Regions from separate parts of the Serratia sp. HNCC26DJ206 genome, predicted to be linked through region 1. Evidence: predicted binding sites of a transcription regulator. Region 1 holds the regulator's gene; each other region holds the start of a gene.

Region 1 (10,009 bases):
CTTTCCTGCCGATGCTTTAATCAATCAGCCGCTTAACATGCTTTAAACCTTTTTTTCACCCGGAAAGTTGCTAAGATTATTGTCCATAAAAAACACACAACCATTCTGTTTTCCTCCTTCAACCACCGGGTTGGAGGTTGTCGGAATAATAGTGCTGTATATAAAAAGGAGAAAGCAATGTCGTTTGAATTACCTGCATTACCGTATGAGAAAAACGCTCTCGAACCGCACATTTCTGCAGAAACCCTGGAATACCACTATGGTAAGCACCATAACACCTACGTGGTTAACCTGAACAACCTGGTGAAAGGCAGCGAGTTCGAAGGCAAAACCCTGGAAGAGATTGTCAAAACTTCTACCGGCGGCGTGTTCAATAACGCAGCACAGGTGTGGAACCACACCTTCTACTGGCATTGCCTGTCACCACAGGGTGGCGGCGAGCCAACGGGCGCAGTAGCCGCTGCGATCACCAAATCCTTTGGTTCTTTTGCTGCTTTTAAAGAGCAATTCACCGATGCCGCCGTGAAAAACTTCGGCGCGGGTTGGACCTGGCTGGTGAAAAAGGCGGATGGTACGCTGGCGATCGTTAGCACCTCAAATGCGGCAACCCCGCTGACCGGTGAAGACAAACCGCTGCTGACCGTTGACGTGTGGGAACATGCCTATTACATCGACTACCGCAATGCGCGTCCGAAATACCTGGAGAACTTCTGGGCATTGGTGAACTGGGCGTTCGTGGAAAAGAATCTGGCGTAATCGCTGGAGGTTGATAGCAAGGCGCAGCATGCTGCGCCTTTATTATTTCTTGGTATGAATCAGTTCAATGCGGCGATAAAACCGAAAACAATAATCATTGCTAAAGCACAAACGGTGGTAATCAATGACATCTTCAAATCGGTATCCATAACGACTCCCTATCAGATTGGCTTCACTAAGCATAAAATCCACACGATTAATGCGTCAAATCATTTTCACACAGTTCGTGACTAAAATCTTGTTATCATTTCCCAAGTTATAATGCCGAATAGATCTTCCACTTTGCGTCAATTTGGGACAAAATCCGCAGTTCACAACTGCGTACCGGCAAAATGCCCCTCCTGTTTAAGCGGCTTACGAACTCAGCACTAAAAACTCAGCTTCCGCTTCTCTGGAGAGAGATCTATGCAGGCAAACGATTAACATCATACTTACATGGCATAACATGTGAGTTCAGGAGTCATTCTTTACATGGCAACGATTAAAGATGTCGCCAAACGCGCTGGCGTGTCCACCACCACCGTTTCGCACGTCATCAATAAAACGCGTTTCGTCGCCGAAGAAACAAAAGAGGCCGTTCGGGCTGCGATCAAAGAACTGCACTACTCCCCGAGCGCGGTCGCACGCAGCCTGAAGGTTAACCATACCAAATCGATCGGTTTGCTCGCGACCTCAAGTGAAGCGCCCTACTTTGCTGAAGTGATCGAGGCGGTAGAGAACAGCTGCTATAGCAAAGGCTATACCCTGATCCTTTGTAACTCACACAATAACCTCGACAAACAGCGTGCCTACCTGGCGATGCTGGCGCAAAAGCGTGTTGATGGCCTGCTGGTAATGTGCTCGGAATACCCGGACCAGTTACTGGGCATGCTGGAGGATTATCGCAATATCCCCATGGTGGTGATGGATTGGGGTGCTGCACGCGGTGATTTTACCGATACCATTATCGATAACGCCTTTGAAGGCGGTTATCTGGCTGGCCGCTATCTGCTGGAACGTGGCCACCGTGATATCGGTGCTATTCCAGGGCAGTTATCACGCAACACCGGCGGCGGCCGCCATCAGGGCTTCCTGAAGGCGCTGCAAGAGGCCAACGTTGAGGTGCGTGAAGAGTGGATCGTCCAAGGGGATTTTGAACCCGATTCGGGTTACAAGGCCATGCACCAGATCCTGTCGCAGAAACACCGCCCTACGGCGGTATTTTGCGGAGGCGATATTATGGCAATGGGGGCGATCTGCGCCGCCGACGAACTGGGTCTGCGCGTCCCGCAGGATATTTCGGTGATCGGTTACGATAACGTGCGTAACGCGCGCTATTTCACCCCGGCGCTAACCACCATCCACCAGCCGAAAGAGCGCCTGGGGGAAATGGCTTTCACCATGCTGCTGGATCGCATTATCAGCAAGCGTGAAGAATCCCAAGTGATTGAAGTGCATCCAAAACTGATCGAACGCCGTTCCGTGGCCGATGGCCCATTTATCGATTATCGCCGCTAGTCTCTTCGCTCAACCACTCCTGGTTGAGCGTTTCACTATCCCCTAGATACTCCAGTAGCCAGGCCATCGCCGGTGATTGTGCGTTCTGCTGCCAGGTCAGGCAGCAGGCACTGGCGGGAAACGGCTCCTGCAATTGCAATGCCACCAGTTCACCGCTTTGTACCAATGGCAGTACGCGATGCGCGGGTACCATACCAACACACAACCCGCTGCGCAGGCAATCTACAGCGGAAACCCAGTCGGGGACGGTAAGCCGCCGCTGATTATCCAATGACCAGGTCACTCGCTTGGGCAAGTTGCGCGACGTATCCTCCAGCAATAGAGAAGGATATGGCCGCAGTTGATCGTTGCGCAGCAAACCGGTCAGACTGGCCAGCGGATGTGACGTGCTAACGACACACAACCAGTTCATAAAACCCATATCGCGAAAGGCAAAACCACCGCCCACCGGCACCGCACGCGTGGCACCGATCGCCATCTCGGCCCGGCCATCCACCAGCGCGTCCCACACGCCGTTGAACACTTCCGGTTGCACCATCAGTTCCACATCGGGGAAGTGGCGATAAAAATCCAGCACCAGTTGGCGACTGCGCTGCGGTTTAACAATGATGTCCACCGCGATTTTTAGCTGCCCGCGCCAACCATTGGCCACCTGCTGGCATTGACGACGCGTATCAAGCATTTTTTTGATAACAGTACGCGCTTCTTTTACAAACAGCGCACCGGCAGGCGTCAGTTCCACATCGCGATGGCGGCGTTCAAACAGCGGCACTGCCAGCCATTGTTCCAGTTGCCGCACGGTATAGCTTACCGCAGACGGCACACGGTGCAGCTCCTGTGCTGCCGCGCTAAAACTGCCGGTGCGCGCTACCGCATCAACGACATCGAGCGAATATTCAGACCACATCTCTTTTTGCCTTCAATTTTTTTAACAGCACCTAGCAAATATTACCGTTTCACAAGCAGAGATCCAGCCGGATACACTGGCCGGCGCTAAAAAACCTGCAATAAGAAAATGTTAATGAGAAATACCATGCAAAGTTTTGGATTTATGTTTTATCTCGCCGGCCTGAGTATGCTGGGCTATCTGGCCACCGATATGTATCTACCCGCCTTTGGTGCCATGCAACAGGATTTGCAAATCTCCGCCGGTGCCATCAGCGCCAGCCTGAGTATCTTTCTGGCTGGCTTCGCCTTTGCCCAACTGGTGTGGGGACCGCTTTCCGATAAGCTGGGCCGCAAGCCAGTTCTGCTGTTTGGTCTGGCGTTGTTTGCTCTCGGCTGCCTGGGGATGCTGTGGGTGCAAAATGCCGTGCAACTGTGGTCATTGCGTTTCATCCAGGCGATTGGGGTCTGCTCTGCCGCTGTAACCTGGCAGGCCATCGTGGTGGATCGCTATCGCGATGGTAAAGTTAACCGCATTTTCGCCACTATCATGCCATTGGTTGCGCTTTCTCCGGCACTGGCCCCGCTGGTCGGTGCCTGGCTGCTGAACCATATGGGCTGGCGAGCGATCTTTGCGGTGTTGCTGGGTATCGCTGTCTTGTTGTTCGTACCCACCTTGTTGCTGAAAGAGACAGCCAGAATCGTACCTTCTGCCGATAAAAAGCCCGGCCTCAGCTTCCTGCAAATCCTGAAGTCTCCAGTTTTCAGCGGCAACGTGATGATCTTTGCCGCCTGTTCAGCCAGCTTCTTTGCCTGGCTGACCGGTTCGCCGTTTATTCTCGGCAATATGGGGTACAGCCCGAATGATATTGGCCTGAGCTATGTTCCACAGACGTTGGCCTTTTTACTCGGCGGTTACGGTTGTCGTACAGCATTGAACCGCATTTCAGGCAAAACCTTGTTGCCGTGGCTACTGGTAGCTTATGGAGTCAGCATGGTGGCGTTGTATCTGGTTGCCACGTTAAGCCAACCGACCTTAACTAGCCTGTTGATCCCATTCTGCTTTATGGCTTTGGTTAACGGTGCCAGTTATCCGATTCTGGTGACAAATGCGCTGATGCCGTTCCCTGATAACAGCGGTAAAGCCGCAGCCTTGCAGAATACCTTGCAATTAGGGTTGTGTTTTATCGCCAGTATGTTGGTTTCGGCATTTATCACCCAACCGTTGCTAGCAACGGTTACCGTAATGGTCGCTACGGTGGTTTTGGCTGCCTTAGGGTACATGGTACAGCGTGGGAAGGGAGAGGTTGATGGGCAGGTAACCCGCCAAGAACATGCTGACTCTATGTCATAATTGTCTTTATAAATAGTTACTTGATGAAAATTCCAGCCGAGCGCGATTTACTGTTGAGTATGCGCCTCGGCAAGCCTATACTCGAAGCAACCTTTCAAAATAACATCTATATAGAACTTTTATCGCAGTAACTATTGTGTACGCGAATGGCGTCACACTTTATTTAAGGAATCATTTTCCCGTGCCTTTTGGCATAGGGGGTCTCTTAAATTTCCTCTGTCCATAGTCGGATATCAGACACCACGGCGAAATTTTACCGTAGGTAAACGTATGCCTCATTAGAAATTGTCTACGCTATTTTCTTGTGGGTCATAAGTCAGAAGAAGGTGATGGAGAAGCTATGAGTTCATCGTGTATAGAAGATCTGAGCATTCAAGATAACCAATGGTACCGTATCGCGCATGAAATGCTCGCCATGGCCGGTATTGAGATCAACGGTTCACGCCCTTTCGATATTCAGATTAAAAATCCCAATTTCTTTAAACGCGTCTTGCAGGAAGGCTCTTTGGGATTGGGCGAAAGCTATATGGATGGTTGGTGGGAGTGTGAACGGCTGGACGTTTTTTTTCAGCGCGTTGTTGCCGCCGGTCTTGAGAAAAAACTCCCCCGCAAACTGAAAGATACTCTGCGCATTGCTGCTGCCCGCCTGGGCAATCTGCAATCCAAGAAACGTGCCTGGATTGTCGGCAAAGAACATTACGATTTGGGTAACGACCTGTTCACCCTGATGCTTGATCCCTATATGCAATATTCTTGTGGCTACTGGAAAGAAGCCACCACGCTGGAAGAGGCGCAAGAAGCCAAACTGCGTATGATTTGCGAAAAGCTGCATCTGCAACCCGGTATGCGCTTGCTGGATATCGGCTGTGGCTGGGGCGGGCTTTCGGCCTATGCGGCCAGGCATTACGGGGTTTCCGTGGTTGGCGTGACCATTTCAGCGGAACAACAGAAGCTGGCGCAAGATCGCTGTGCAGGCCTGGATGTGGAGATTTTGCTGAAGGATTACCGCGATCTTCGCCAGCAGTTTGACCGCATTGTTTCTGTCGGGATGTTCGAACACGTCGGCCCGAAAAATTATCGGACCTATTTCAAGGTCGTTGAACGTAATTTAAAACCCGATGGTATTTTCCTGCTGCACACCATCGGCTCAAATCAGACAGATATGAGTGTTGATCCGTGGATCAACAAATATATCTTTCCGAATGGTTGTCTGCCCTCGGTCAAACATATCGCCCAAGCCAGTGAAGGGCGTTTTGTGATGGAGGATTGGCACAATATCGGCAGCGATTATGATCGCACCCTGATGGCCTGGTATGAACGCTTTAAGCGGGCATGGCCACAGTTGGCTGTGAACTATTCCGAACGCTTTGAGCGCATGTTCAGCTATTATCTGAACGCCTGCGCCGGTGCGTTTCGCGCCCGTGACATTCAACTGTGGCAGGTGGTGTTCAGCCCAAAAGGCGTCGAGGGCGGACTGCGTGTTTCGCGTTAAGAACAACAGACTGGCTCACAGAATAACACCCCCAGCATCACCGCAATGCCGTTCACTTAAGCGCAAAACGGCATAATTATGCAGCAGATGCTGAAGGTGTAGCCTCCCTCTCCCTGTGGGAGAGGGCCGGGTGAGGGGCTTTAGTTTAGTGATCTTCCCCTCACCCTAACCCTCTCCCCGAGGGAGAGGGAACTGGTTAGCCTTAACTGATCGGCATTGCCCAGCATCAGCGGGGATATTCTTAATACAGACAATCATTCAAGCTTTTGGCAATAACACATTTGCCGCTTCAATCGCGGCTTCGCGGCTGGCCAGCACGCGCTCAACGGTATCAACTACCGCCTGAGTCTGTGGGTCAATCTCGATATTCACTTTATCCCCCAGACGCCGTTTGCCCAAGGTGGTGCGTTCAAGCGTTTCTGGGATCAGATGCACACAGAAACGGTTATTGATCACTTCACCAATGGTGAGGCTAATGCCGTCGATGCCAATGAACCCTTTATGCAGCACATATTTCATCAGATCGGCACTCGGCATGCGCAGCCAGATCTGGCGGTTATTTTCTGAGGTGTAAATTTTAGCAACTTCAGCGGTGCAAATAATATGGCCGGACATCAGGTGCCCGCCAATTTCATCATTAAATTTGGCGGCTCTCTCGATATTGACCACATCACCCTGCTTCAATTCACCAAGATTGGTCAAACGCAGGGTTTCTTTGATCAGATCAAAACTGACCTGGTTGCCTTTAATCTCGGTTACCGTCAGGCAGCAACCGTTATGGGCGACCGATGCACCCAGCGCCAACCCCGGCAGCAGTTCACTGGGCATTTCAACAATATGAGTACGAAAATTGGGTTTTTCATCAACGGCAACCAACCGAGCGGTGCCTTGCACAATACCGGTAAACATGTAGGCCTCTTCTTCTGAATGTGTTCAAAGCGCTCCCCGCAGTTTGCCCCAGTTAAAGCAGAAAACCAAATTCACGACGGCAAAAAAACTGCGCTTGCGTATTTAATAACTATTTTGTCACAAGATTTGCTTAAGTACGCCGAGCAGGTACAATCTTTTTGACAAAATTCCGCTATTTTTTAATTGTTGCCCGCTGATGGTAACCCTCTCTTCATCATAAATAATAAAAAGGTGTATGCGTGCAGAAGTACTTCATTGAAGCGCGTAGTTTGTTGGCCCTGGCGATCCCGGTAATCATCGCGCAAATATCGCAAACTGCCATGGGCGTGGTCGATACCATTATGGCCGGTGCTTACAGTGCCACGGATATGGCCGCCGTGGCCGTTGGCACATCGATCTGGCTCCCGGCCATTCTGTTTGGTCACGGCCTGCTGTTGGCCCTGACTCCGGTGATTGCCCAACTGAACGGCGCAGGCCGCCGCGATCGCATTGCCCATCAGGTGCGCCAGGGCTTCTGGCTGGCGTCAGGGGTTTCGGTGCTGATTATCGTCGCCATCTACAACAGTAAATTGGTCATCGATATGATGCACGGTATCGATCCCCAGTTGGCGGATAAAGCCGTCGGTTATCTACATGCCATTATGTGGGGAGCTCCCGGCTATCTGTTCTTCCAGGTGGTACGTAACCAGTGTGAAGGGCTTTCAAAAACCAAGCCCGGCATGGTGATTGGCTTTATCGGTCTGCTGGTCAATATTCCCATTAACTACATTTTCATCTACGGCAAATTCGGTATGCCTGAGCTGGGCGGTGTCGGTTGCGGCGTCGCCACCGGTAGCGTGTATTGGATCATGTTCCTGCTGATGCGCTGGTATGCCAAACACGCATCGTCGCAGCGTGATATCAAATTGGCCGTTGGCCAGCGTCGCGGCCCAGATTGGCAAACCCTGAAGCGCCTGATCGGCCTTGGCATGCCGGTCGCGCTGGCTCTGTTTTTTGAAGTGACGCTGTTTGCGGTCGTGGCGCTGCTGGTGTCACCACTGGGTATTGTCTCGGTTGCCGGGCACCAGATTGCCCTGAACTTCAGCGCGCTAATGTTTGTACTGCCGCTGTCGCTCGGCGTCGGTGCCACCATCCGCGTTGGCCACCGCTTGGGGGAACGGTCGGTGGAAGGCGCTCGGGTCGCGGCTTACTCAGCGATTGGCGTTGGTATTGCCATGGCGTGCTGTACCGCGCTGTTCACCACGGTTTTCCGGGAGCATATCGCCCTGCTGTATAACGACAGCCCGGCGGTGGTAGCCATGGCGTCACACCTGATGCTGCTGGCAGCCATTTACCAGATCTCCGACTCGGTGCAGGTGATCGGCAGCGGTATCCTGCGTGGCTACAAAGATACCCGCTCGATTTTCTACATCACCTTTGTCGCCTATTGGATCCTGGGGCTGCCCAGTGGCTATCTGCTGGCGCTGACGGACTATGTTGTTCCGGCCATGGGGCCAAGCGGTTTCTGGATTGGCTTTATCATTGGCCTGACCTTTGCCGCCATCATGATGGCATGGCGCATGCACTGGCTACAGCGGCAACCTGCGGCCTTGATCCTGCAACGTTCCACCCGTTAAGGCTATTTGCCGGTCGGTGTTATGCAGACCGGCGAGTTCCCCATCAATCTTTGCAGAAAAAACCGCCTCGCTGCGCATAAGCTCAGCAATCGCGTGAAATACCAAATAAAATTGTGCTTTTCCCCTTGCCAGCAAGCAGGTAGCTCGTTAATATTCGTCCCCGCTGTCAGCCATGACAGATAGGAAAAGATGCGTCCGTAGCTCAGTTGGTTAGAGCACCACCTTGACATGGTGGGGGTCGATGGTTCGAGTCCATTCGGACGCACCAAATTCCTGTAGCAACTCAGTGCGTCCGTAGCTCAGTTGGTTAGAGCACCACCTTGACATGGTGGGGGTCGATGGTTCGAGTCCATTCGGACGCACCACTTCTTTTCAGGTTATCTCCCTTTTCTAGCCAAATTTCATCATTAGTAACGGTATTACAGCGATACTTCATCGGGTATCATCAACACAATACCGGTTAAAGGCAGCTTTTCTCATGTTGATATTTAAAGCTGAGACGCCGTTCGAGTGTCTCGACAATGGTCTTGCCCGCCGTGAAGGGCGAATGAGTGATCAAACGCCAGCAACGGAAGTGAAATTTACTGCCGGTGCGTTTGGCCAATTGCAAAAGCGGCCGTACCCACAGCAGATCCAAATCCTTTCTGGCGAATTTGAATTTACCGTCGGTAATGACATTCACACCATTTTTGCTGGGGAAACGCTGCTGATCCCTGCCGCAACCTTATTTGGCTGTTTTTGCCTGGTTGCGGGTAGCCTGCTGGAAATTCCACAGCACGCTTAAATGACGCGAGTTCGTGAGCAGTAACCTATATAAGGTTGTGATTTACCAATCAGTTTCCCTTCTGGCGCTCGTCAAATTGTTTACAGTAAGGTTATTTGCGCAACAAACCGCTACTGCTGATTTGCATTTGCGCCACATTTGCCCCGGTTTTGACTAAACCTGCCATACGCATCGGTTTTTTGTTTTGTTTCCCACCACAGAGCCCTTATAATGCGCAACGTCTTTCAGTTGAATGGTTTCAGCCCTTGATCTGCGAAAACGCAATAACGACAATTTCTCATCCCATCATTATGCGCAGCATACCCGCGCCTCAGCAGCGGCTGAATTTTTCCACATCATTTTTACTGTGGTCACCTATTCTTAACTATGTTTTGCACTACCAGGCACGCTTCAAATCCCTTACCGATGGCCCGGCCACCGGTATCGTTCGTTTTATCATCCATCACAACTTGTAGAAAAAATCGTCATGAAAAAGACCAAAATTGTTTGTACCATCGGCCCAAAAACCGAATCGGAAGAAATGCTGACCAGCCTGCTGAGCGCAGGTATGAACGTAATGCGCCTTAACTTTTCCCATGGCGATTACGAAGAACATGGCAACCGCATCAAGAACCTGCGCGCCGTACTGGCGAAAACCGGTAAAACCGCCGGTATCCTGCTGGATACCAAAGGCCCGGAAATCCGCACCATGAAATTGGAAGGCGGAACTGACGCCG
Region 2 (10,009 bases), on a different contig from region 1:
CATTCAAATCGCCCACAACCCGCTCTTGTTAAGCGCTATTCTTTGATGAAAATCTGATATATCTTTGCCTGTAGTGCAGACCGCAGTAATGTACGTGCAATAACTTACAGATCACCTTGTCGTAGGATAAATTATGATTGACCTGTATTACGCGCCTACTCCTAATGGCCACAAAATTACTCTGTTCCTTGAGGAAGTTGGCCTACCCTACCGTATTCACCGCGTAAATATCAGTGCTGGCGATCAGTTCCAACCGGCGTTTCTGGCCATCTCTCCTAACAACAAAATCCCGGCCATCGTCGATCTGCAACCGCTTGACGGCGGTGCTCCTATCAGCCTGTTTGAATCAGGTGAAATCCTGCTTTATCTGGCAGAAAAAACCGGCAAACTGCTGAGTAAAGGGCTGCGAGATCGCGCAGCAACGCTGCAGTGGCTGTTCTGGCAGGTTGCCGGATTTGGGCCAATGCTCGGCCAAAACCATCACTTCAACCACTACGCCCCACAGCCGGTGCCTTACGCCATTGAGCGTTACCAACAAGAAACCAAGCGCCTGTATGGCGTGCTGGATGCCGAATTGCAAAAACATCCTTACCTGGGTGGAGACAATTACAGCATCGCCGACATCGCCACCTATCCCTGGGTCGTTTCTCACCCCCGACAGCGTATCGATCTGGCTGATTACCCGGCGGTACGTAATTGGTTCGAACGTATCAGCAACCGCCCAGCCACCAAGCGAGCCTACAAGCTGGCAGACCAGGCTTAACCAATTTACTGTGAGCCACCTCCCTGTGGCTCTCTTTAACCGCTTGGCTGCGTTATCATCTCTCTCGTTTCCGTGTATTCTGGACGCAAACATTCAGACCTCTGGAGAATCTCTGATGCCATCTCGCCAACCCGATGCCATTATCCGTATTAAAAACCTGCGGTTACGTACTTTCATCGGTATCAAGGAAGAAGAAATCAATAACCGTCAGGATATCCTGATCAACGTGACGATCCATTACCCAGCGGATAAAGCGCGTAACAGCGAAGACATTGACGATGCGCTGAACTACCGCACCATTACCAAGGCGATCATTCATCACATTGAAGGTAACCGCTTCGCTTTGCTGGAAAAATTAACTCAGGATGTGCTCGATATCGTGAAACAACATCCCTGGGTAACCTATGCTGAAGTAGAGATAGATAAATTGCTGGCTCTGCGTTACGCCGATTCGGTTTCTATGACCATGAGCTATCGTAGCGACATCGCATAATACTTATACCGCTCAGGGAGGCCGACCATGCGTATCCTGATTACCGGCGCGACAGGGCTGATTGGCAGCAGCCTGACTCGACAACTGCTGCACCTTTCACATGAGGTTACCGTGCTGTCACGTGATGTAAAACGTGCGCACGCCAAGTTTGGCGAGCAGGTCAACTATTGGCCTTCACTCAGCGATCGACACTCTCTGGACGGCTTTGATGCCGTCATCAATCTGGCGGGTGAGCCCATTGCTGACAAACGTTGGAGCCAAGCCCAGAAAAACCACCTGTGCCACAGCCGCTGGGAATTGACCGAAAAGCTGGCGGCGCTGATCAATGCCAGCGCCACACCGCCTGCGGTGCTGATATCAGGATCTGCCGTCGGCTATTACGGCGATCAGGGCCAGGCGGTGGTGACCGAAGATGAAACCCCGCACGATGAGTTTACCCATCAGCTCTGCCAGCGTTGGGAAGCATTGGCGCTGCGGGCGCAAAGTAGCACGACCCGTGTCTGCCTGCTACGTACCGGTGTGGTGCTGGCTCCCAAGGGTGGCGCGCTGGCCAAAATGCTCCCGCCTTTCCGTATGGGCCTTGGCGGGCCGATCGGTAATGGTCGCCAGTATCTGCCATGGATCCATATCGACGATATGGTTAACGGCATCATCTACCTGCTGGATCACAGCAACCTGCGCGGCCCGTTCAATATGGTTGCGCCCTATCCGGTACATAATGAACAGTTCACCGCCACCTTGGCCAAGGTATTAGATCGCCCGGCGTTTTTACGCGCACCGGCATTCGCTATGCGGCTGCTAATGGGAGAGGCGGCGGTGCTGGTGCTGGGCGGCCAACGCGCGGTGCCCAGAAGGTTGGAAGAAGCGGGTTTCAGCTTCCGCTTTTTTGAGCTGGAACAGGCGCTGGATGATGTGATCAACCAGCAGGCCTAAAGTAATATGCGGTGCCCTTACTTAAGGGCACCCGAGAGGAACTGCTGCAAACGCGGGCTTTTCGGGTTACCGAAAACCTCGGCTGGTGGCCCCTGTTCTTCGATTAACCCCTGATGCAGGAAGATCACGTGGTTCGATACGTGGCGCGCAAACTCCATCTCATGCGTTACCACCACCATGGTTTTGCCCTCTTCTGCCAGCTTTTGCATGATACGCAGCACTTCGCCCACCAATTCCGGATCCAGCGCTGAGGTTGGTTCATCAAACAACAACACTTCCGGCTCCATCGCCAATGCGCGCGCAATCGACACACGCTGCTGCTGGCCACCGGAAAGGTGCACCGGATATTTGCCCCGCGCACGCTCGTCAATACCGACCTTATCCAGATAACGTACCGCACGCTCGCGCGCCTCTGCCTTGCTCAAACCCAAGACCTGCACCGGCGCTTCCATAACGTTTTCCAGCACCGTCATGTGGCTCCACAGGTTGAAATGCTGGAAGACCATGGTCAGGCGGGTACGCAGCAATTGCAGTTGTTTCTTATCGAACACCTTCAACTGACCGTCTTTGTCGCGCACCATGCGGATATCTTCATTATTCAGGCTGATCGAACCTTCACTCGGTTTCTCGAGGAAGTTAATACAGCGCAGGAAGGTGCTTTTACCTGAACCGGAAGAACCGATAATGCTGATCACGTCGCCCGCATTCGCTGCCAGGGAAACGCCTTTCAGCACTTCATGGTCGCCATAACGCTTGTGCAGTTCGGTGACGGCTAATTTATTTTCAGACATGGTGTTATTCCCGTCATTCATCGATGAGTTACGTGTGCCATCCAACGTTTCTCTGCCTTACGGAACAGGCTGATCAACGTATAGGAGATAATCAGATACAACACCGCTGCAATGCCGAACGCATAGAACGGCTGATAAGTTGCCGCATTAATATCACGGGCAATCTTCAGCAGGTCCGGTACGGTGGCGGTAAAGGCCAGCGCCGTCGAATGCAGCATCAGAATGACTTCGTTGCTGTACGCCGGTAATGCGGTGCGCAGCGCCGAAGGCAAAATAATGCAGCGATACATTTTAAAACGCGAAAAACCATAGGCATTGGCCGCTTCAATTTCCCCATGCGGCACAGAACGAATGGCTCCGGCGAAGATCTCGGTGGTATACGCGCAGGTATTGAGCGTCAACGCCAGAATGGTGCAATTCAGCCCGCTGCGGAAAAACGCATTCAGGAATTCGGTGCCGCGCACAATTTCCAGGCTGTACATACCGGAGTAAAACACCAGCAACTGCACATACAGCGGGGTGCCACGGAAAATATAGGTATAAAACCACACCGGAAGGCGCAGCCAGGGAAGAGAAGAAACCCGCGCCACCGCCATCGGGATCGCCAGCAATCCGCCCATCACCACCGATGAAATCAGCAGCCATAACGTAACCGCGACCCCGGTAAAACGATAGCCGTCACTCCACAACAGCGACTGCCAATACTGATGCAAAATATCGATCATAATTCGGCCCTTTTGACGCCCAATGAATAACGCCGTTCAAGCCACAGCAACACGCCGTTGGAAACGGTAGTGAAAACCAGATATACCATCCCGGCAACCAAGGCATAGAAGAAAGGCTGATAGGTGCCTTTGCCCGCCAACTGGGTTGCTTTTACCAGATCGTTCAAGCCAAGAATCGACACCAGCGCCGTGGCCTTCAGGATAACCTGCCAGTTATTGCCAATGCCGGGTAATGCGAAACGCATCATCGCCGGGAACAGGATACGGCGGAAAATCTGGCTGCTGGATAAACCAAAAGCCGTTGCCGCCTCAACCTGGCCGCGAGGCACTGCCATATAGGCACCACGGAAGGTCTCGGTGAAATAAGCGCCATAGATAAAGCCCAGGGTGATGATCCCCGCGCTCAACGGATCGATATCAATCTGCGAGAAACCGACTAATTCAGTGAGGCTGTTCAGAGCAATCTGCAGGCCGTAGAAGATCAGCAGCATCAACACCAGATCCGGCACACCGCGGATCAGGGTGGTATAAGCGCCGAATATCGTTGAGATAATGCGATTTTGTGAAAGTTTACCACCGGCGCCGATCAAACCAATCACCACCGCCAGCAAAACAGAACTGAGGGCCAACTCCAGCGTCACCAGAGCACCCTCGAATATCAATTGGGAATAGCCTTGCAGCATCTACTTCATCCTGTCGTTATTTGATCCCGAACACTGCATGAGGCTTGAACGGGCCCGGCAAGCCGGACCCGCAGCCAGCATGATACGGGACGGGAATTAACCGCCGTAAACGTCAAAATCGAAGTATTTTTTCGCGAACTTATCGTAAGTGCCGTCTTTGCGCATTTCAGCCAGCGCTTTATCCAGCGCAGCTTTCAGCTCGGTTTCATCCTTGCGTAACCCCATACCGGTACCCACGCCGAAGAATTTATCGTCTTTCACCGATTCACCGGCAAAAGCGTAATTCTTGCCTGGAGGTTGTTTCAGGAAGCCATCGCTACCCGCCACTTCATCCTGGAATGCCGCATCAATACGCCCGGATGCCAAATCGGCATACACCAGATCCTGGTTCTGGTAAGGCACTACCGTGACCCCTTTTGGCTGCCACAGGGCATTGGCGTAAGCTTCCTGCGTGGTACCTTGCAGCACGCCGACGCTCTTGCCTTTCAGGGATTCAACATTTGGCAGCAGCGTTGAACCTTTTGGGGCGATCAGGCGGGAGTTGGCCGCAAACAGTTTGTCGGTAAAGGCGATTTCCTGCTGGCGTTTTTCGGTAATGGATAAAGAAGAGATGATGGCGTCAATTTTCTTCGCCTTGAGAGAAGGGATCAGCGCATCAAAATCGCTTTCCACAAAAGTACATTGGGTATTTATACGTTTGCATAACTCTTTAGCCAGATCGATATCAAAACCTACCAACTCCCCTTGAGCGTTTTTAGACTCAAACGGCGCATAGGTTGGATCGGTGCCCACTTTCAGCGTTGACGGTATAGCCGCAAATGCACTGCCGATCGCGCTTAAAGCCAAGACTAAAGGAAGAATCAAAACCCGCTTTTTCATAAATTACCCTCAAATTGATTTTTTTGATGCCGCTACAGGCTTTAGACTGCGTTCCACCAAAATCAATTTGCAGTAATCGTGCCACATTGGTTGTTACAAGACGGAGGGAACGACTCCGACCTGTTGAAAACTGTTTCCTGGGACGATAACCGCAAAAATTGATCGGCCAGCACAGGCCGCGCCATGCGTAACCCGCAAAAAACCTAACCCTGAAACAGTGAGCGTGGTGAAGCAGGATCATTATGGTGCATACTTCGCACTAAATCAGTGCTTGGTTGCACAAATGTATTAAATTAGATGCTAGCTTGTTAATTCACACCCTGCCAACGCGTAAATAAATCCTGCGGCAACTCGATGTCAAACTGATCGACCACGCGGTTAACCGTCTGATCGATAATATCCTCAACGCTCTGCGGGTGATGGTAAAAAGCAGGCACCGGCGGCATGATCACCGCGCCCATCTCCGCCGCCTGCGTCATCAGGCGCAAATGCCCAAGATGCAGCGGTGTTTCACGCACGCACAGCACCAAAGGCCGACGTTCTTTCAGCACCACATCGGCGGCTCGCGTCAGTAAACCATCGCTATAGCTATTGACAATACCGGATAAGGTTTTGATTGAGCAAGGTAAAATTACCATTCCCAGCGTTTTGAAGGAACCAGAAGAGATAGTGGCGGCAATATCGCGCACGTCATGCACCACATCGGCCAATGCCTGCACATCACGCAGGTTCAGCGAGGTTTCCAGAGCCAATGTCTGCCGCGCTGCATGACTCATCACTAAGTGGGTTTCCACATCTTCGACGCCACGTAATACCTGTAGCAAACGTACGCCGTAGATTGCGCCGCTGGCGCCGGAAATACCGATAATGAGTCTTTTCATGAAATGGGCCTCTGCGGGGATATCTGGTTAGAATAGTCGAATCAGCGCAGACTTTGCAGCAAGCTTTATCGATAAGCAAGCCGGGGGGAAGAAAGGTGTGCACCGCGGCGGACGCCACGGTGCACCTTTTTGGCGAGGAGCTCTTTTGGCAGAACCAAAATGCAACCTAGCCTTCGTTATGCATTTCCAGGTTTTCCGCTTCCGCCTGCCCGCGTAATGCTTTGGCATCATCATTACGCAGCGTTTCAAGATATTCCAGATAGCTCTGGTCAACGTCTTTGGTCACGTAAATGCCATTGAACACTGAGCATTCAAACTGGGTAATATCCGGATTCTCTTCACGCACGGCTTCGATCAGATCGTTCAGATCCTGGAAGATCAGGCCATCGGCACCGATGAGTTGACGGATTTCGTCCACTTCACGCCCGTGGGCGATCAGCTCGGTGGCACTCGGCATGTCGATACCGTAAACGTTCGGGAAACGGATTTCTGGCGCGGCAGAAGCCAGATAAACGCGTTTTGCCCCGGCATCGCGCGCCATTTCCACAATCTGCTCAGAGGTGGTGCCACGAACGATGGAGTCATCCACCAACAGCACATTCTTGTCACGGAACTCGGCACGGTTGGCATTCAGCTTACGGCGTACTGATTTGCGGCGAGCCTGCTGGCCCGGCATGATAAAAGTGCGGCCAACGTAGCGGTTCTTCACAAAGCCCTGGCGATAGGGTTTATCCAGAATACGCGCGATTTGCAGCGCGATATCGCAAGAGGTTTCCGGGATCGGGATCACCACGTCGATATCCAGGTCTTCCCATTCGCGGGCAATCTTTTCGCCCAGCTTCTGCCCCATGCGCACGCGGGCGCTGTAGACCGAAATTTTGTCCATAAAGGAGTCAGGACGGGCAAAATAGACGTATTCGAACAGGCACGGATTGTTCTTTGGATTCTCGGCGCACTGACGAGTAAACAACTGGCCTTTTTCGGTGATGTACACCGCTTCACCCGGCGCAACGTCACGCAGGAACTCAAAGCCCAGCGTATCCAGCGCGACGCTCTCGGATGCCACCATGTATTCACAGCGGCCATCCTCCAGTTCACGCTTGCCGATCACCAACGGACGGATACCGTTCGGATCGCGGAACGCAACCAGGCCGTGGCCGATAATCATCGCCACGCAGGCGTAAGCACCGCGCAGTTGCTGATGCATCGCCGCCACCGCGGTGAAAATGTTATCTGACTCCAGCGGATAATGTTGGAAACGGTCAAGCTCGGTAGCCAGCACGTTCAGCAGGATCTCGGAATCGGAGGTCGTATTGACATGACGGCGGCCACTTTCAAACAGCTTCTGGCGCAGTTCATGGGCGTTGGTCAGATTGCCGTTGTGAGCCAGAGTCAGGCCAAACGGCGAGTTGACATAAAAAGGTTGCGCCTCTGAAGCACTGGAGCTGCCTGCCGTCGGATAACGCACGTGGCCGATCCCCATATTGCCCTGCAAACGCTGCATGTGGCGTGCTTCAAACACATCCTTCACCAGGCCGTTTGCCTTACGCAGACGGAACCCGTTATGGTCATCAATGGTGACGATGCCTGCGGCATCCTGCCCACGGTGCTGAAGCACCATCAACGCATCATAAATCGACTGGTTTACCGGCATGAAACCGGCGATACCGACAATACCGCACATGTTGTCTTTTCCTCTAAGCCGCTACCGCCCCGGTAAGTGAGACGGTAAGAAACTCGACGTGCTCTGCAGATAGTCAAAAAACCATCTGATGATATAGCTGAACTGGGGGATAAGCTGTGACTGTTTCCAGTCCGCACTTTGCGACAGGGTGGTAAAGGTATCCAGGAAAAACAGTATCGCCGCCACGATCAGTACGCCGCGCAGTGCGCCGAAGCACACGCCCAACACCCGATCGGTGCCCGATAATCCGGTTTTTTCTACCAGTGAACCAATCACATAGTTAACGATAGCGCCTACAATCAGCGTCGCGATAAACAAAATGGCAATCGCGATGCCGTTCCGTACCAGTTCATCTTCAAAACGAGTGAAATAGGCTGCAAGGTAAGGGTAGAAATGGCTGGCAACAAAGAACGCACATCCCCATGTCACCAGTGACAAGGCTTCACGCACAAACCCTCGGATCAGGCTCACCAGAGCCGAAAATCCAATCAACGCTAAAATGACGTAATCAATCCAGACCATGACCATTCCAATAATGAATCGCCCCTTGCATCCCCTTTATCCTTCAGGCTGCATCAGCGTTAACTGCCCTGATACCGCTCGAATGTTATCGGGTATGACCAATTCGCGGCGAATTCTAACAGAAAAAGAAAACGTTTGCGTAGGGGATTTCCCGCCACGTAACAAATAAAAAACGGCGATAAAAAATTTCTTAATCGCCGCGCCTACATAGGTTGTTTCGTCGCTGAAAGGCACAGTTTTACTGATGTTTCTCCAGCCCCATCTCCCCGAAGAAGAGTGAGCTGGAGCAACTCAGCGTGCGCTGTAAGCCTTTACCTGCCCGCTCAAGCCACTGATGCCATTCAGTGCAGGCAGTGACGCTTGCAGCTTCTGCTTCGATGCATCCGGGCCGACGAAGATCCGGGTAATCTCCCCCTGTACCGGCGTTGAAGGCACGGTATAGGCTCGGTAGCCAGACAAACGCAGCGATGCGACGATCTCGTTAACCTTGGCGGCATTTTTCAGCGCCCCCAATTGCACCACATAAGCCTGCCCTACCGGCGCTTTTTCCTCAGCCGCTGGTTTTGGTTCTGGCTTAGTCTCCGGCTTCACTTCCGGCTTAGGTTCAACCTTCGGCGGTGTTACCGGTTTTGGCTTCACTTCCAACGGTTTGGTTTCTACCGGCTTGGGCTGTTGTACCGGTTTGGTTTCGATCGGCGGTGGTGCCACCAACACGGGCTGCTGCTGTTCCTGCTGCTGTCCCCGTTGATTCGCCGCCTGCCGGGTTGCTGCTTCGGTCGCGGCCTGCTGCTCGACCAGCGCTCCCGCACCTTCCGGCGGCTGGGCTGGCAACGGCTGATTCACCGGCGGTATCACGTCGGTTTCGTGCGCATCACCCGGTTTCGGCACCAGAGGAATGGCCGCAAATTCATCCTCATAATGTCTCTTTTTTCCGTCCAGCAACCCCGGCAGGATAATGACCCCCAGGGCAACCAGAATCACAGTGCCAACCAGTCGGTTCTGAAATTTACTTGCCACTCACACTCCCCGCCTCTCGTCTAGCGCCGCCATCACATGGGCAACGGTGTGGAACGATCCACAGACGATCACAATGTCTTGAATATCTGCATCCTGCATTGCCTGACGCCATGCCGTTTGGACGTCGGCAAACTGCTGCGGTTCCGTTAAATACTGCGCCAACAGCTCAACGCTGGCACCGCGTGGGCCTTCCAACGGGGCGCAGTACCAGGCATCCACCTGTCCGCTCAGGCAAGCCAGCGTACCGGCGATGTCTTTATCTGACAGCATGCCCACCACAGCCCGCACCTTGCCACCATTACGCGGTAATTTTGCCAGTTGCCCGGCCAGATAGCCCGCCGCATGCGGGTTATGCGCAACATCCAGGATCAGCAGCGGGTCCCGCTGCACAATCTGGAAGCGCCCCGGCAATGCTGCCTGCTGCAACCCGGCAAAAATTGCTTTCTCATCTATCTCAAGCGCAGCATAGTGCAGCGCCGCCAACGCGGTGGCCGCATTCGCCAGCGGCACGTTCGGCATTGGCAAGTTGGTCAACCGGGTGCCACACCCTTCCCATTGCCAACGTTCACCCTGCTCGCTGAAGTTCCAGGCATCGCCACGGCGAAACAGTGAAGCGCCCAAACTCTCAGCCACCTGCT
Region 3 (10,009 bases), on a different contig from region 1:
ACCGTCTTTACATCCGTTCTATTGATGAGAAAACCGAACATGCTGATTAATCTGGGCCGCTTGCTGATGCTGTGCGTGTGGGGCTTTTTGCTCGCTAACCTGTTCTCGCCGTACCCCAAGCCGCTGAAATACTTCATCGACGTGGCGCTGTTCTTTATGGTGGTGATGCATGGGCTGCAACTGGTATTACTGAAATCCACCCAGCCGAAAGATCAGCCCATCAGCCGCGGGCAGCAAGCCAAAATTTTTATTTTTGGCGTCTTTGAAATGCTGGCCTGGCAGAAAAAACAGCCGCCGATCAAGAAGAAATAATCCGATACCCTGCATTTTGAAGAAAGCATTGTTTAACTTACGCACGCTGCCTAAACTGAAGAAGTGACACGAGTGACAATCTGGAGCGGGTGATACAGCTCCCATCATAAATAAGGAAGACAAAATGAGTTGGCCGTTCCTTGCCGTATTTTTTTCCGGTTGGCTGTTCGTCGATGCCTCCTACCGCGGTCCTCGTTGGCAACGCTGGGTGTTTAAACCGGTCACGCTGCTGCTGATGTTGCTGATGGCCTGGCAGGCACCGGTGCTGGGTGCGACCGGTTATCTGATCGTCCTGGGCCTGTTAGCCACGCTGGTGGGTGATGCCTTGCTACTGCTGCCACGCGAACGCGTGCTGTATGCCATCGGCGCGTTCTTCCTTTCACACTTACTCTATACCCTGAGCTTTGCCAGCCAGATGACGTTCAGCCTGTTCTGGCCATTGCCTGTGGCGCTACTCATCATTGGGGCAGCGCTGTTGGCAACCATCTGGAGCCGGTTGGAAGAGATGCGCTGGCCGATCGCCACCCTGGTGGCGATGACGCTGCTGATGGTGTGGCTGGCAGGTGAACAGTATTTCCTGCGCAGCACCGATTTCAGCTTCTCGCTGCTGGCGGGCGCGTCATTGCTGCTGCTGGCCAACGTGGTGTGGCTGCTGAACCGCTACCGCTTTGCTTTCCGTGCCGCAGATGCGGTTGTAGCTTTCTGCTACTTCGTCGGCCATTTCCTGATCGTCCGTTCGCTCTATCTGTAATAGATACCATGGGTTCGGTACGCCGAACCCATTTTGCCTGCTACAGCGCCTTTAACGTCAAGCCAGCCCCGGTATAAACCTCACCCGCGCGCGCGAAAAACACCCATGTGCTGCCATCCGCCTGTAATAACGCAATACCATCCGGCGCTGGCCGCCAGCCAACCACCTCTGCGGCAAAAAGGGTTTTCAAACAGTGCTCGCGATCCCGCAGTTGATAACCATTGGCACCCTGTTGCACGCTGGCGAGAAACTCCACCTGGCACTGCTGCTGGCGGTCGGTAATCTGCCACTGGCCTGCCAGTGAATGCGCGGTCGGAAGAACTAAACTGCTGGCCATCGCGGCTCCCGTCACTGTGATGCTCACCGCTACCATAGCGGCATGCGTTAATCTGCCTTTCATAGAGGCTCCTGCAAGTAGGGGCAGCCATGCTACCCCTACCATTGCATCCTGCTAAACGATAAAATCTGCCGTCAAATCGGCCTGACCGCCGATCCTCAACAAGAAATCAGGGGTCTGATATCCGCCAAGATTCAGTGCCAGATGACTCAGGTTACTGGCCGCATCATAAGTCAGCAATGCTTCACCGGCGGCCCCGCTCAAGTGATCGACAAAATGGATGAAATCTTTGCCCTGCGCGCCCTGATTAAAGAACGACAGGTCAATTTTATCGCTACCACTCTCAAAGTCGTAGATATAGTCGCTAAATTCGGGGGTGGAATCGCTGGCGGCAGTGAACACAAAGGTGTCCTTGCCTTCACCACCAAACAGCTGATCGGCACCGGCGCCACCGTGCAGAATGTCATCCCCTGCACCACCGAGCAGTTGGTCATGGCCGTTGCCACCAAACAAGATGTCGTTACCCTCATCCCCCCACAAGCGATCGTTACCATCGCCACCGGCCAGTATGTCGTTGCCCGCACCGCCGAACAGCACGTTACTGGCAGCATTGCCCACGATCACATCGTTGCCTGAACCCCCAATCGCGTTTTCGATGGTGACACCGGCGGCAATCGCCACGTTGCCTTTAAGCCCACCCACATCTGAAAAAGATTTCTCATTCAGGTTGATGCGTTGATCAGCGGTATAGCCTGAGAAATCAAAGGTATCGTTGCCACCCGCATCCCAGGCGGCAAAGATCACTTTCTGTGTATTGCTGCTGGTGCTGAGGAAATCACGATCGGTGTTGGAATTGAAACCATACACGGTATCTCCGCTGCGGGTGGTCATATTGGCTCCATACAGATGCTGGATCGCGGAAATATCGTCGATCAGCGGTGCCGCCGCATAATGGCCGCCGTTATCGCCACCCGTGTTGGTTTCACTCCAGTAACTCATCAGGCTAAATTCACGGGTATCTTCGGCATAGCTGGCGTTTTGATAGGTTGGGTTGCCCTCGCCAGCGTTATAGTCACCCGGATGGCTCAAACCCAGCGCGTGGCCGATTTCATGGGTGAACGTCTGGCGGCCGTAATCTTCGCTGGCCGGGTGTTTCACATTGAACTGGTTGATGTTGTACCAAGTCTGGCCGGAGAGATCCTGCCCCTGATAAACCGAGCCCGGTAAAAAGGCATAGGCCTGAGTCCCGTAATCATTATGACCAGGGTAATCCTGGCTGTAGTTACCAAAGGTGATATTAGCCTTATGGCTGGCTGCCACTTCGGTAAAGGTAATATTGGCCACATCAGCCCAGGATTGCAGCGATAGCTTCGCCTGCTGTTGCTGCTCAACGCTGAACTTGCTGAGCCCGGTATCACCCGCGACGTTGGTGGTGGAAAATTTATAATCTGGGAATGAGAAGGTTAATTTAACCGACTGGTCAAAAACCCCTTTGCCATTCCAGGTTTGATTAGTACGTGTAATGAATAGCCCAGCTTGCTCGGTAGAAAATGAATCCTTGCCATTAATCTGAATCCCGTTACCTCGCTCATGATAATGCAGTAAAGCATCGACTGCGTCATAACCGGTGGTCGCCGACAAATTGGATCCAGTGACTTCAACTGCTTTTTTCGTCGATTGCATTGGTTCGATTCCACTCATTATCTGATTGCCTATTAATCAGACAGATAGACATAACCGACCCACCAATCAGGTGCACGCACCATGAACTGGTGAGAGGGCGTTTATGCGCCATTGCTGGCAGTGATTCAGGTAGAATTAATGCAGGTAGATCGGTAAATAAGATCACCATCTCAAATGGCAATCGTTTCCAAGTATAGGCAGGGACTCAGCGTGTCGTTAAAAACGATCAACTATTTATCATTAAAAAATAAGTTAATAACGCTGACTTTATCAGCAAATGACAAAGTTAAGGCAGGATAATGATGGAATATTGGCTACAAACTTCAGCCATGCTGCGGCATGCAGATACCAGAGAGTTATGCTGGCATTTCACTCAAAAATCATAAATTTTATTGAATATATTTATATTATTATGTTTTAAAATTAATTAATTTGTATTTTATATTTCACAACAGGGCATCGACATATCGCCCGCTTCAGTTAGTAATAATTCTCATATAGGGCTTGACTCTGGAGTCAGCTCCAAGGTGTAGAGTCAATCCTGAGAACACCGTTAATTGCCTGAAGGGGGAGTTATGCATACTCATAAAGAACATCATCATCAGGAACATAGCCATAAAGAGAACGGCTGCGGCTGCAACCATAGCCACGCGCAAACCCAGCACGGTTGCAGCAGTGAAAAAACCACCGGGGCGGAAAATCACGCCCATTCCCACGAACATGCCCATGAGCACAGTGCCAGCTGTTGCAGCAGCGGCCACGACGATCCGGATGAGGAAAGCGACAGGCTGGCTGCCGTTCCCCCTTCCGGCAGCCAGCGTTTCAGTTGGAAAGTCACCGGCATGGATTGCCCAAGCTGTGCCAAAAAAATTGAAAATGCCGTCACGTCCATTCCCGGCGTCGACAGCGCACGCGTGCTGTTTGCCACAGAAAAACTGGTGGTGGATGCCCAGAGCGATATCAGCCTGCGCGTGCAAGATGCGGTAAAACAGGCTGGTTTTACCCTGCTGAATACGGCAGTCAAAACCGATGAGCCGAAAACCTCCCGCCTAGGAGAGTTCGGCCCATTGCTACTGCTCTCGCTACTGATGGCAAGCAGTTGGATCTTGGATCTCATCAACCCGCAATTCGGCCAGATTGCTTTTATCATTACCACGCTGGTCGGCTTGGCACCTATCGGCCGTAAAGCCCTGCGTCTGATCCGCTCAGGCACCCCGTTTGCTATTGAAACTCTGATGAGCGTCGCCGCCATTGGCGCACTGTTCATCGGTGCCACGGCCGAAGCCGCCATGGTGTTGCTGCTGTTTATGGTGGGGGAACTGCTGGAATCCTATGCCGCCAACCGCGCCCGCAAAGGCGTGAAAGCCCTGATGGCGCTGGTGCCGGAGGATGCCCTGCTGATCCAGGGTAACGCGCGCAAAAAGGTGCCGGTCGCCAGCCTGCGCCCCGGCGATGTGATTGAAATCGCACCGGGTGGCCGTCTGCCTGCCGATGCTGAGTTGCTCAATCCTTTCGCCAGCTTTGACGAAAGCGCATTAACCGGTGAATCCGTGCCGGTTGAACGCCAACAAGGGGAGAAAGTGGCGGCAGGCAGCCTGTCGGTCGATCAGGCGGCGCAGATGAAAGTGACCTCTGAACCGGGCAAAAATGCTATCGACCGTATTTTGCAGTTGATTGAAGAAGCCGAAGAGCGCCGTGCGCCGATCGAACGCTTCCTCGATCGCTTTAGCCGTTACTACACCCCAGCGATTATGCTGCTGGCGGTTGCTGTGATCCTGGTGCCACCGCTGCTGTTCGCCGAACCTTGGCAAATGTGGATCTATCGTGGCCTGACCCTGCTGCTGATCGGTTGCCCTTGCGCGCTGGTGATCTCGACTCCGGCGGCGATCACTTCCGGCCTGGCAGCCGCTACCCGCCGTGGTGCGCTGATTAAAGGCGGCGCGGCGCTGGAACAGTTGGGCCGAGTACAAACCATCGCATTCGATAAAACCGGCACGCTGACCGAGGGTAAACCCACCGTCACCGACGTGTTGCCAGCTAGCGGTATCAGCGAACAGCAATTGCTGGCTCTGGCGGCAGCGGTGGAAGCCGGTTCGCATCACCCACTGGCGCAGGCCATCATCAACCGCGCCGGGGAAAACGGCGAGGCACTGCCGCTGGCTGAAAGCCGCCGGGCGCTGGCAGGGATTGGCGTGGAAGGCATGGTTAACGGTAAAACCATTCTGATCAGCGCACCGGGCAAACTGGCAGAAAGCCAGCTTAGCCACGCATGGCGCAGCCAGGTTGAAACTCTGGAAACGGCAGGGAAAACCGCCGTGGTGGTGCTGGAAGAGGGTGTTCCCGTTGGCCTGCTGGCACTGCGTGATACTTTGCGCAACGACGCCAAACAGGCCATTGCCGAGTTGGCAGAATTAGGCATCCGCGGCGTCATGCTGACCGGTGATAACCCGCGCGCAGCGGCAGCTATTGCCAACGAGCTAGGGATTGATTACCGCGCAGGGTTGATGCCGGAAGACAAGGTGCAAGCCATCACGGCGCTGAATCAGCAGCAGCAGACGGCAATGATTGGCGATGGCATCAACGATGCCCCAGCAATGAAAGCCGCCAGTATCGGCATCGCCATGGGCAGCGGCACCGACGTGGCGCTGGAAACGGCTGATGCCGCATTAACGCACAACCGCCTGGTTGGGGTAGCCGAGATGATTCGTATCGCGCGCGCCACGCACGCCAACATTCGCCAGAACATTGCCATCGCGCTCGGGTTGAAAGGGATTTTCCTGGTCACCACCCTGCTGGGGATGACCGGTTTATGGCTGGCGGTGCTGGCGGATTCCGGCGCTACCGCGCTGGTGACCGCCAACGCGCTGCGTCTATTGAAGAAACGCCCATAGCGACAATCCGTCAGGCCCCACGCGGGCCTGACGTTACTCCACCAGCCCTTTGCGCAACAGATAGCGATAAGGGGCCGTTTCGGTTTCCTGCGCCACCAGCGTGTGTTCCATAAAGCGGCAAAAACCCGGAATATCGCGGGTGGTGGCCGGATCGTCGGCAATAATCAGCAACGTTTTACCGTTGTCCATATGGCGCACGGTTTTACGCACCATCATTACCGGTTCCGGGCAGCGCAAGCCCAGCGCATCAAGCGTTTGGTCTGCCTGGGTAAAGATATCAGTCATGCATTGTTCTCGATCAAAAACGATCGGCGAAGGCTCGCCGGATCTCATCAAGGTATATACCCAAAATAATTCGAGTTGCTTGTAGGCGGCAACTGAGCGAAGCCCCAGGAGCTTACTCAAGTAAGTGACTGGGGTGAGTGAAGGCAGCCAACACCCAAGCAACTCGAAGTCTGACGGGTATAGTTTACGCCAGTGGTTTTTCTGTGCAACATGCGTTAACGTTTGCGTGAAATTTAACCACAACTTAAGTTGCATTGGTTGCGCAAACGCGTAATATGCGCCGCGCAGGTAAAATCTCTACCGTTAAATATGGGTTCCCTCACCCCAACTTAAAAAGGCAACATCATGTATTCGTTTACCACTCAACAGCGCGTTACCGCGTTGGTTTGGCTATCGTTGTTCCATATCGCCATCATTACCTCCAGTAACTATCTGGTGCAGTTGCCGATCAGCATTTTCGGTTTTCACACCACCTGGGGGGCATTTACTTTCCCGTTCATCTTCCTGGCGACCGATCTGACGGTCAGGATCTTCGGTGCCCCGCTGGCGCGCAGAATTATCCTCGCAGTGATGGTCCCCGCGCTGTTTATCTCCTATGTGATCTCTACCGTCACGTTTCAGGGGGAATGGCAGGGCCTGGGTGCGCTGACCAGCTTTAACCTGTTTGTGGCACGTATCGCCGTCGCCAGCTTTATGGCCTACGTGCTGGGCCAGATCCTGGACGTGTACGTCTTCAACCGCCTGCGCCAACGCCGCACTTGGTGGCTCGCCCCGGCAGCGGCGATGTTCCTCGGCAATATCAGCGATACGCTGGCGTTCTTCTTCATCGCTTTCTATAGAAGCAGCGACCCCTTTATGGCCGCCAACTGGGTGGAGATTGCGCTGGTCGATTACGGCTTCAAAGTGCTGATCTGCATGCTGTTCTTCCTGCCGATGTACGGCGTGCTGCTAAACATGCTGCTCAAACGCCTGGCATCGCGCCAGCAAGACGGCCAGTTACAGCCGAGTTAATCCGCTGATCAGGGGTGGCTCGGCTGCCCCGCTACTGCGCAAACAAGCCTTGTGACAACATCCGCCTTGCATTTCAGCCTGGAATACGGTGCCATACGCTACAACCCCCTACCTGTGAAGGAATAAGGAAGCCCCATGCGTAAAGTAGCAAAATTGATGGGTATCAGCCTGTTAGTGCTTGGCCTTGCGGCCTGTGACGGTGCCAAAGACAATAAAGAGCCGGTCAACGGCAGCGCGAGTACCGCAGCCAACCAGACGGTAAGCTTACTGGATGGCAAACTGACCTTTACCCTGCCAAACGGCATGGCGGATCAGAGCAGCAAGCTGAGCCAGCAATCTAATAACCGCCACGTCTTCGCCGACAGCACCGGCCAGCGCGCGTTGATCATCATCCTCGGTGATAAACCAGCAGACAGCCTAGAAACTCTGGCCCAGAACATGGAACAGCAGCAGCGTTCACGCGATGCCAACCTGCAGGTGATCACCAACAAAGTTATCGATATCAACGGGGTGTCATTGCGCCAACTGGATAGCATCATTACCAGCAGCGGCCAAAAGGCTTACTCGTCGATCTTGCTCGGTGAATTGGGTAACCAGTTGCTGACCATTCAGGTCACGCTGCCAGCGGATAACCAGCAGCAGGAGCAAAGCGAAGCCGAAGGCATTATCAGTTCGTTGAAGTTACAGCCTTAATCTTGCCAGGGCCGGTGCTTGTACCGGCCCCTTTAATTTCTACCCTATTAATGCTTTAGCTTTTGCTCTGACGTCCGCCAGTACAGAACTCGGCACCTTGCCTTTTTTGGTCGCGTTGCGCTCTCGCCAGTCGAGGCTCTTGACTTGGTCGGCAAGAACGGCGCTCTCAGGCTCACCGGGAACAATGACTTCAAAAGGATACCCTTTTATCCTGGTGGTCATCGGGCAACACAACATCAGCCCAATCCGACCGTTGTAAATTGCAGGGCTTAATACCAGCGCAGGGCGATGGCCAGCCTGTTCATGACCGGCCTGTGGATCAAACTCCAGCCAGACAATATCGCCAGCTTCAGGGACATAGCCTTTAACCATCAGGACACCTCTTTACCGACAGCCTTGCCGAAAGAGACCTCCTGGTGAATATTCTCGTCAGTCACCCCTGACAACAGTCCCTCGATCGAATACTCTTTCGCACGCACCGGTACAATCACAATGCGGCCCTCTTCGACCGTCACTTCTACGGTATCATTAACATTGAGTGACGCGGCTTTCATGATGGCTACCGGCAACCTGACTGATGGACTATTTCCCCATTTTTTAACCACTACCTGCGACATGATCGTCTTCTCCGAATTCAGTGGAATGTCTCTACAATGTAGAAACATTAATCGACAATCGATGACGTGTCAACAATGTTGAAACTTTAAAAAGCTGAACGGGAAATGCCTACCCCAGCGCCTGCGCCAGCAGAGTGATCGGATGTTCGCAGCGCTTGCTGGTCGACATCTCGATCTGCCATTTGCAGGTTTCGCAGTCGGTAATCACCATGTCCACGCCGCTCTCTTCAATCTGGCGGAACAGCGAAGCACCAATACCTTGCGAAGTTTCATAGTTCTCTGACTTGAAGCCGTAAGTCCCGGCGATCCCGCAACATTGCGACTCCAGCACCACCAGCTCCAACCCTGGAATTTGCCGTAACAGCTCCAACGTGTAAGCAGTCCAGCCCATTTTTTCCATATGGCACGGCGTATGGTAAGCCACACGCAGCGGCGTGTGCTTGAGCGGTAAACTGCGCCCCTGGCTCAGCAGGCGATAAAGGTAGCGCGTTGCCAGTTCCACCCGCTCGCGCACCGCCGAGGTATCGATCTCCAACAGATGCGGATATTCATCGCGCAGGGTAAAGGTACAGCTCGAAGAGGTGGCGACTACCGGAATACCGCGCTCCAGCACCGCATCGTGCAAGGATTCGGCGTTAACCTTGGCCTGTTTTTTAGCCTGTTCCATAAAGCCGTTGGCAATCAGCGGCACACCGCAGCATTTCTCACGTTTCAGCAGTTGCACGCCGATATCCATGGCGTTGAACACCTTGATCAAATCTTTACCGAGCTGCGGATGGTTGTAATTGACAAAGCAACCGTGGAAAAACGCCACCTGTTCGCTATAACGCTGTTGCTGCTGCGCCTGTTGGCGATACCAGCGGCGGAAGGTGCCGAAAGAGTATTTTGGCAGTTCACGCCGGTGATCGATCTTCAGCGCTTTATCCAGCAGCATACGCACCGGTTTCAGCCCGGTGGTAGCATTGACGATCGGCGCAAACGGCGTTGAAAGCGAGCCCATGATATCGGTATGGCTGAGAATGGCATCGCGCAGCGTCGGCTTTTTCTGGCTGAAATTGGCGCGCGCACGCTGGATAATGTCACCGATTTTCACCTCGGATGGGCACGCCACTTCGCAGCGTTTGCAGTTGGTGCAGTATTTCAGCGCCTCATCATACAGCGCCGGATCTTTCAGCCGCAGACGCTCGCCATCCGGCCCGGCCTGCTTCGGCCCCGGATAGAGCGGGTTGACCTTGGCCACCGGGCAATAGGTAGTACACACCGTGCATTTAATGCAGCTCTCAAAACTGTTGTCTTTTAACAGGCTCATGCCGAAACCTCCTGCATAGCAATCTGTTGTGCCACATGCAGCGCACCTATCAGCGATACCCCGGCTCCACAGCCTTGCTGTAACGGATCGTAGCCCGCTGTGACGGCCCCGATAGCGTAC

The links. The regulator PurR, encoded in region 1, represses purine synthesis genes. The targets are predictions, from matches to a motif close to CANGCAAACGTTTGCNTG.
Positions count from the first base shown of each region.
Region 2: the regulator PurR is predicted to act here: its motif matches at 8,479-8,496, upstream of cvpA (colicin V production protein).
Region 3: the regulator PurR is predicted to act here: its motif matches at 6,471-6,488, upstream of AC2A1E_RS07120 (7-cyano-7-deazaguanine/7-aminomethyl-7-deazaguanine transporter).

Region 1 is NZ_JBXUGP010000028.1:54,881-64,889, reverse strand. Features, by position in the region: gene sodB (superoxide dismutase [Fe]) at 178-756, shown strand; gene cydH (cytochrome bd-I oxidase subunit CydH) at 816-905, opposite strand; gene purR (HTH-type transcriptional repressor PurR) at 1,228-2,253, shown strand; gene punR (DNA-binding transcriptional activator PunR) at 2,234-3,160, opposite strand; gene punC (purine nucleoside transporter PunC) at 3,275-4,492, shown strand; gene cfa (cyclopropane fatty acyl phospholipid synthase) at 4,833-5,984, shown strand; gene AC2A1E_RS18465 (riboflavin synthase subunit alpha) at 6,243-6,893, opposite strand; gene AC2A1E_RS18460 (MATE family efflux transporter) at 7,133-8,509, shown strand; tRNA gene AC2A1E_RS18455 (tRNA-Val) at 8,701-8,777, shown strand; tRNA gene AC2A1E_RS18450 (tRNA-Val) at 8,798-8,874, shown strand; gene AC2A1E_RS18445 (cupin domain-containing protein) at 8,988-9,293, shown strand; gene pykF (pyruvate kinase PykF) at 9,760-10,009, shown strand, end outside.
Region 2 is NZ_JBXUGP010000011.1:22,273-32,281, forward strand. Features, by position in the region: gene yfcG (GSH-dependent disulfide bond oxidoreductase) at 134-763, shown strand; gene folX (dihydroneopterin triphosphate 2'-epimerase) at 879-1,256, shown strand; gene AC2A1E_RS09145 (TIGR01777 family oxidoreductase) at 1,284-2,189, shown strand; gene hisP (histidine ABC transporter ATP-binding protein HisP) at 2,207-2,980, opposite strand; gene AC2A1E_RS09155 (ABC transporter permease) at 2,998-3,705, opposite strand; gene AC2A1E_RS09160 (histidine ABC transporter permease HisQ) at 3,702-4,388, opposite strand; gene hisJ (histidine ABC transporter substrate-binding protein HisJ) at 4,485-5,267, opposite strand; gene AC2A1E_RS09170 (UbiX family flavin prenyltransferase) at 5,576-6,148, opposite strand; gene purF (amidophosphoribosyltransferase) at 6,315-7,832, opposite strand; gene cvpA (colicin V production protein) at 7,854-8,354, opposite strand; gene dedD (cell division protein DedD) at 8,646-9,371, opposite strand; gene folC (bifunctional tetrahydrofolate synthase/dihydrofolate synthase) at 9,372-10,009, opposite strand, start outside.
Region 3 is NZ_JBXUGP010000008.1:50,338-60,346, forward strand. Features, by position in the region: gene rsmD (16S rRNA (guanine(966)-N(2))-methyltransferase) at 1-50, shown strand, start outside; gene AC2A1E_RS07090 (DUF1145 family protein) at 40-312, shown strand; gene AC2A1E_RS07095 (lysoplasmalogenase) at 437-1,063, shown strand; gene AC2A1E_RS07100 (AprI/Inh family metalloprotease inhibitor) at 1,104-1,463, opposite strand; gene AC2A1E_RS07105 (serralysin family metalloprotease) at 1,515-3,083, opposite strand; gene AC2A1E_RS07110 (zinc/cadmium/mercury/lead-transporting ATPase) at 3,659-5,974, shown strand; gene tusA (sulfurtransferase TusA) at 6,008-6,259, opposite strand; gene AC2A1E_RS07120 (7-cyano-7-deazaguanine/7-aminomethyl-7-deazaguanine transporter) at 6,605-7,270, shown strand; gene AC2A1E_RS07125 (DcrB family lipoprotein) at 7,406-7,963, shown strand; gene mazF (endoribonuclease MazF) at 8,003-8,335, opposite strand; gene AC2A1E_RS07135 (AbrB/MazE/SpoVT family DNA-binding domain-containing protein) at 8,335-8,580, opposite strand; gene glpC (anaerobic glycerol-3-phosphate dehydrogenase subunit GlpC) at 8,690-9,889, opposite strand; gene glpB (glycerol-3-phosphate dehydrogenase subunit GlpB) at 9,886-10,009, opposite strand, start outside.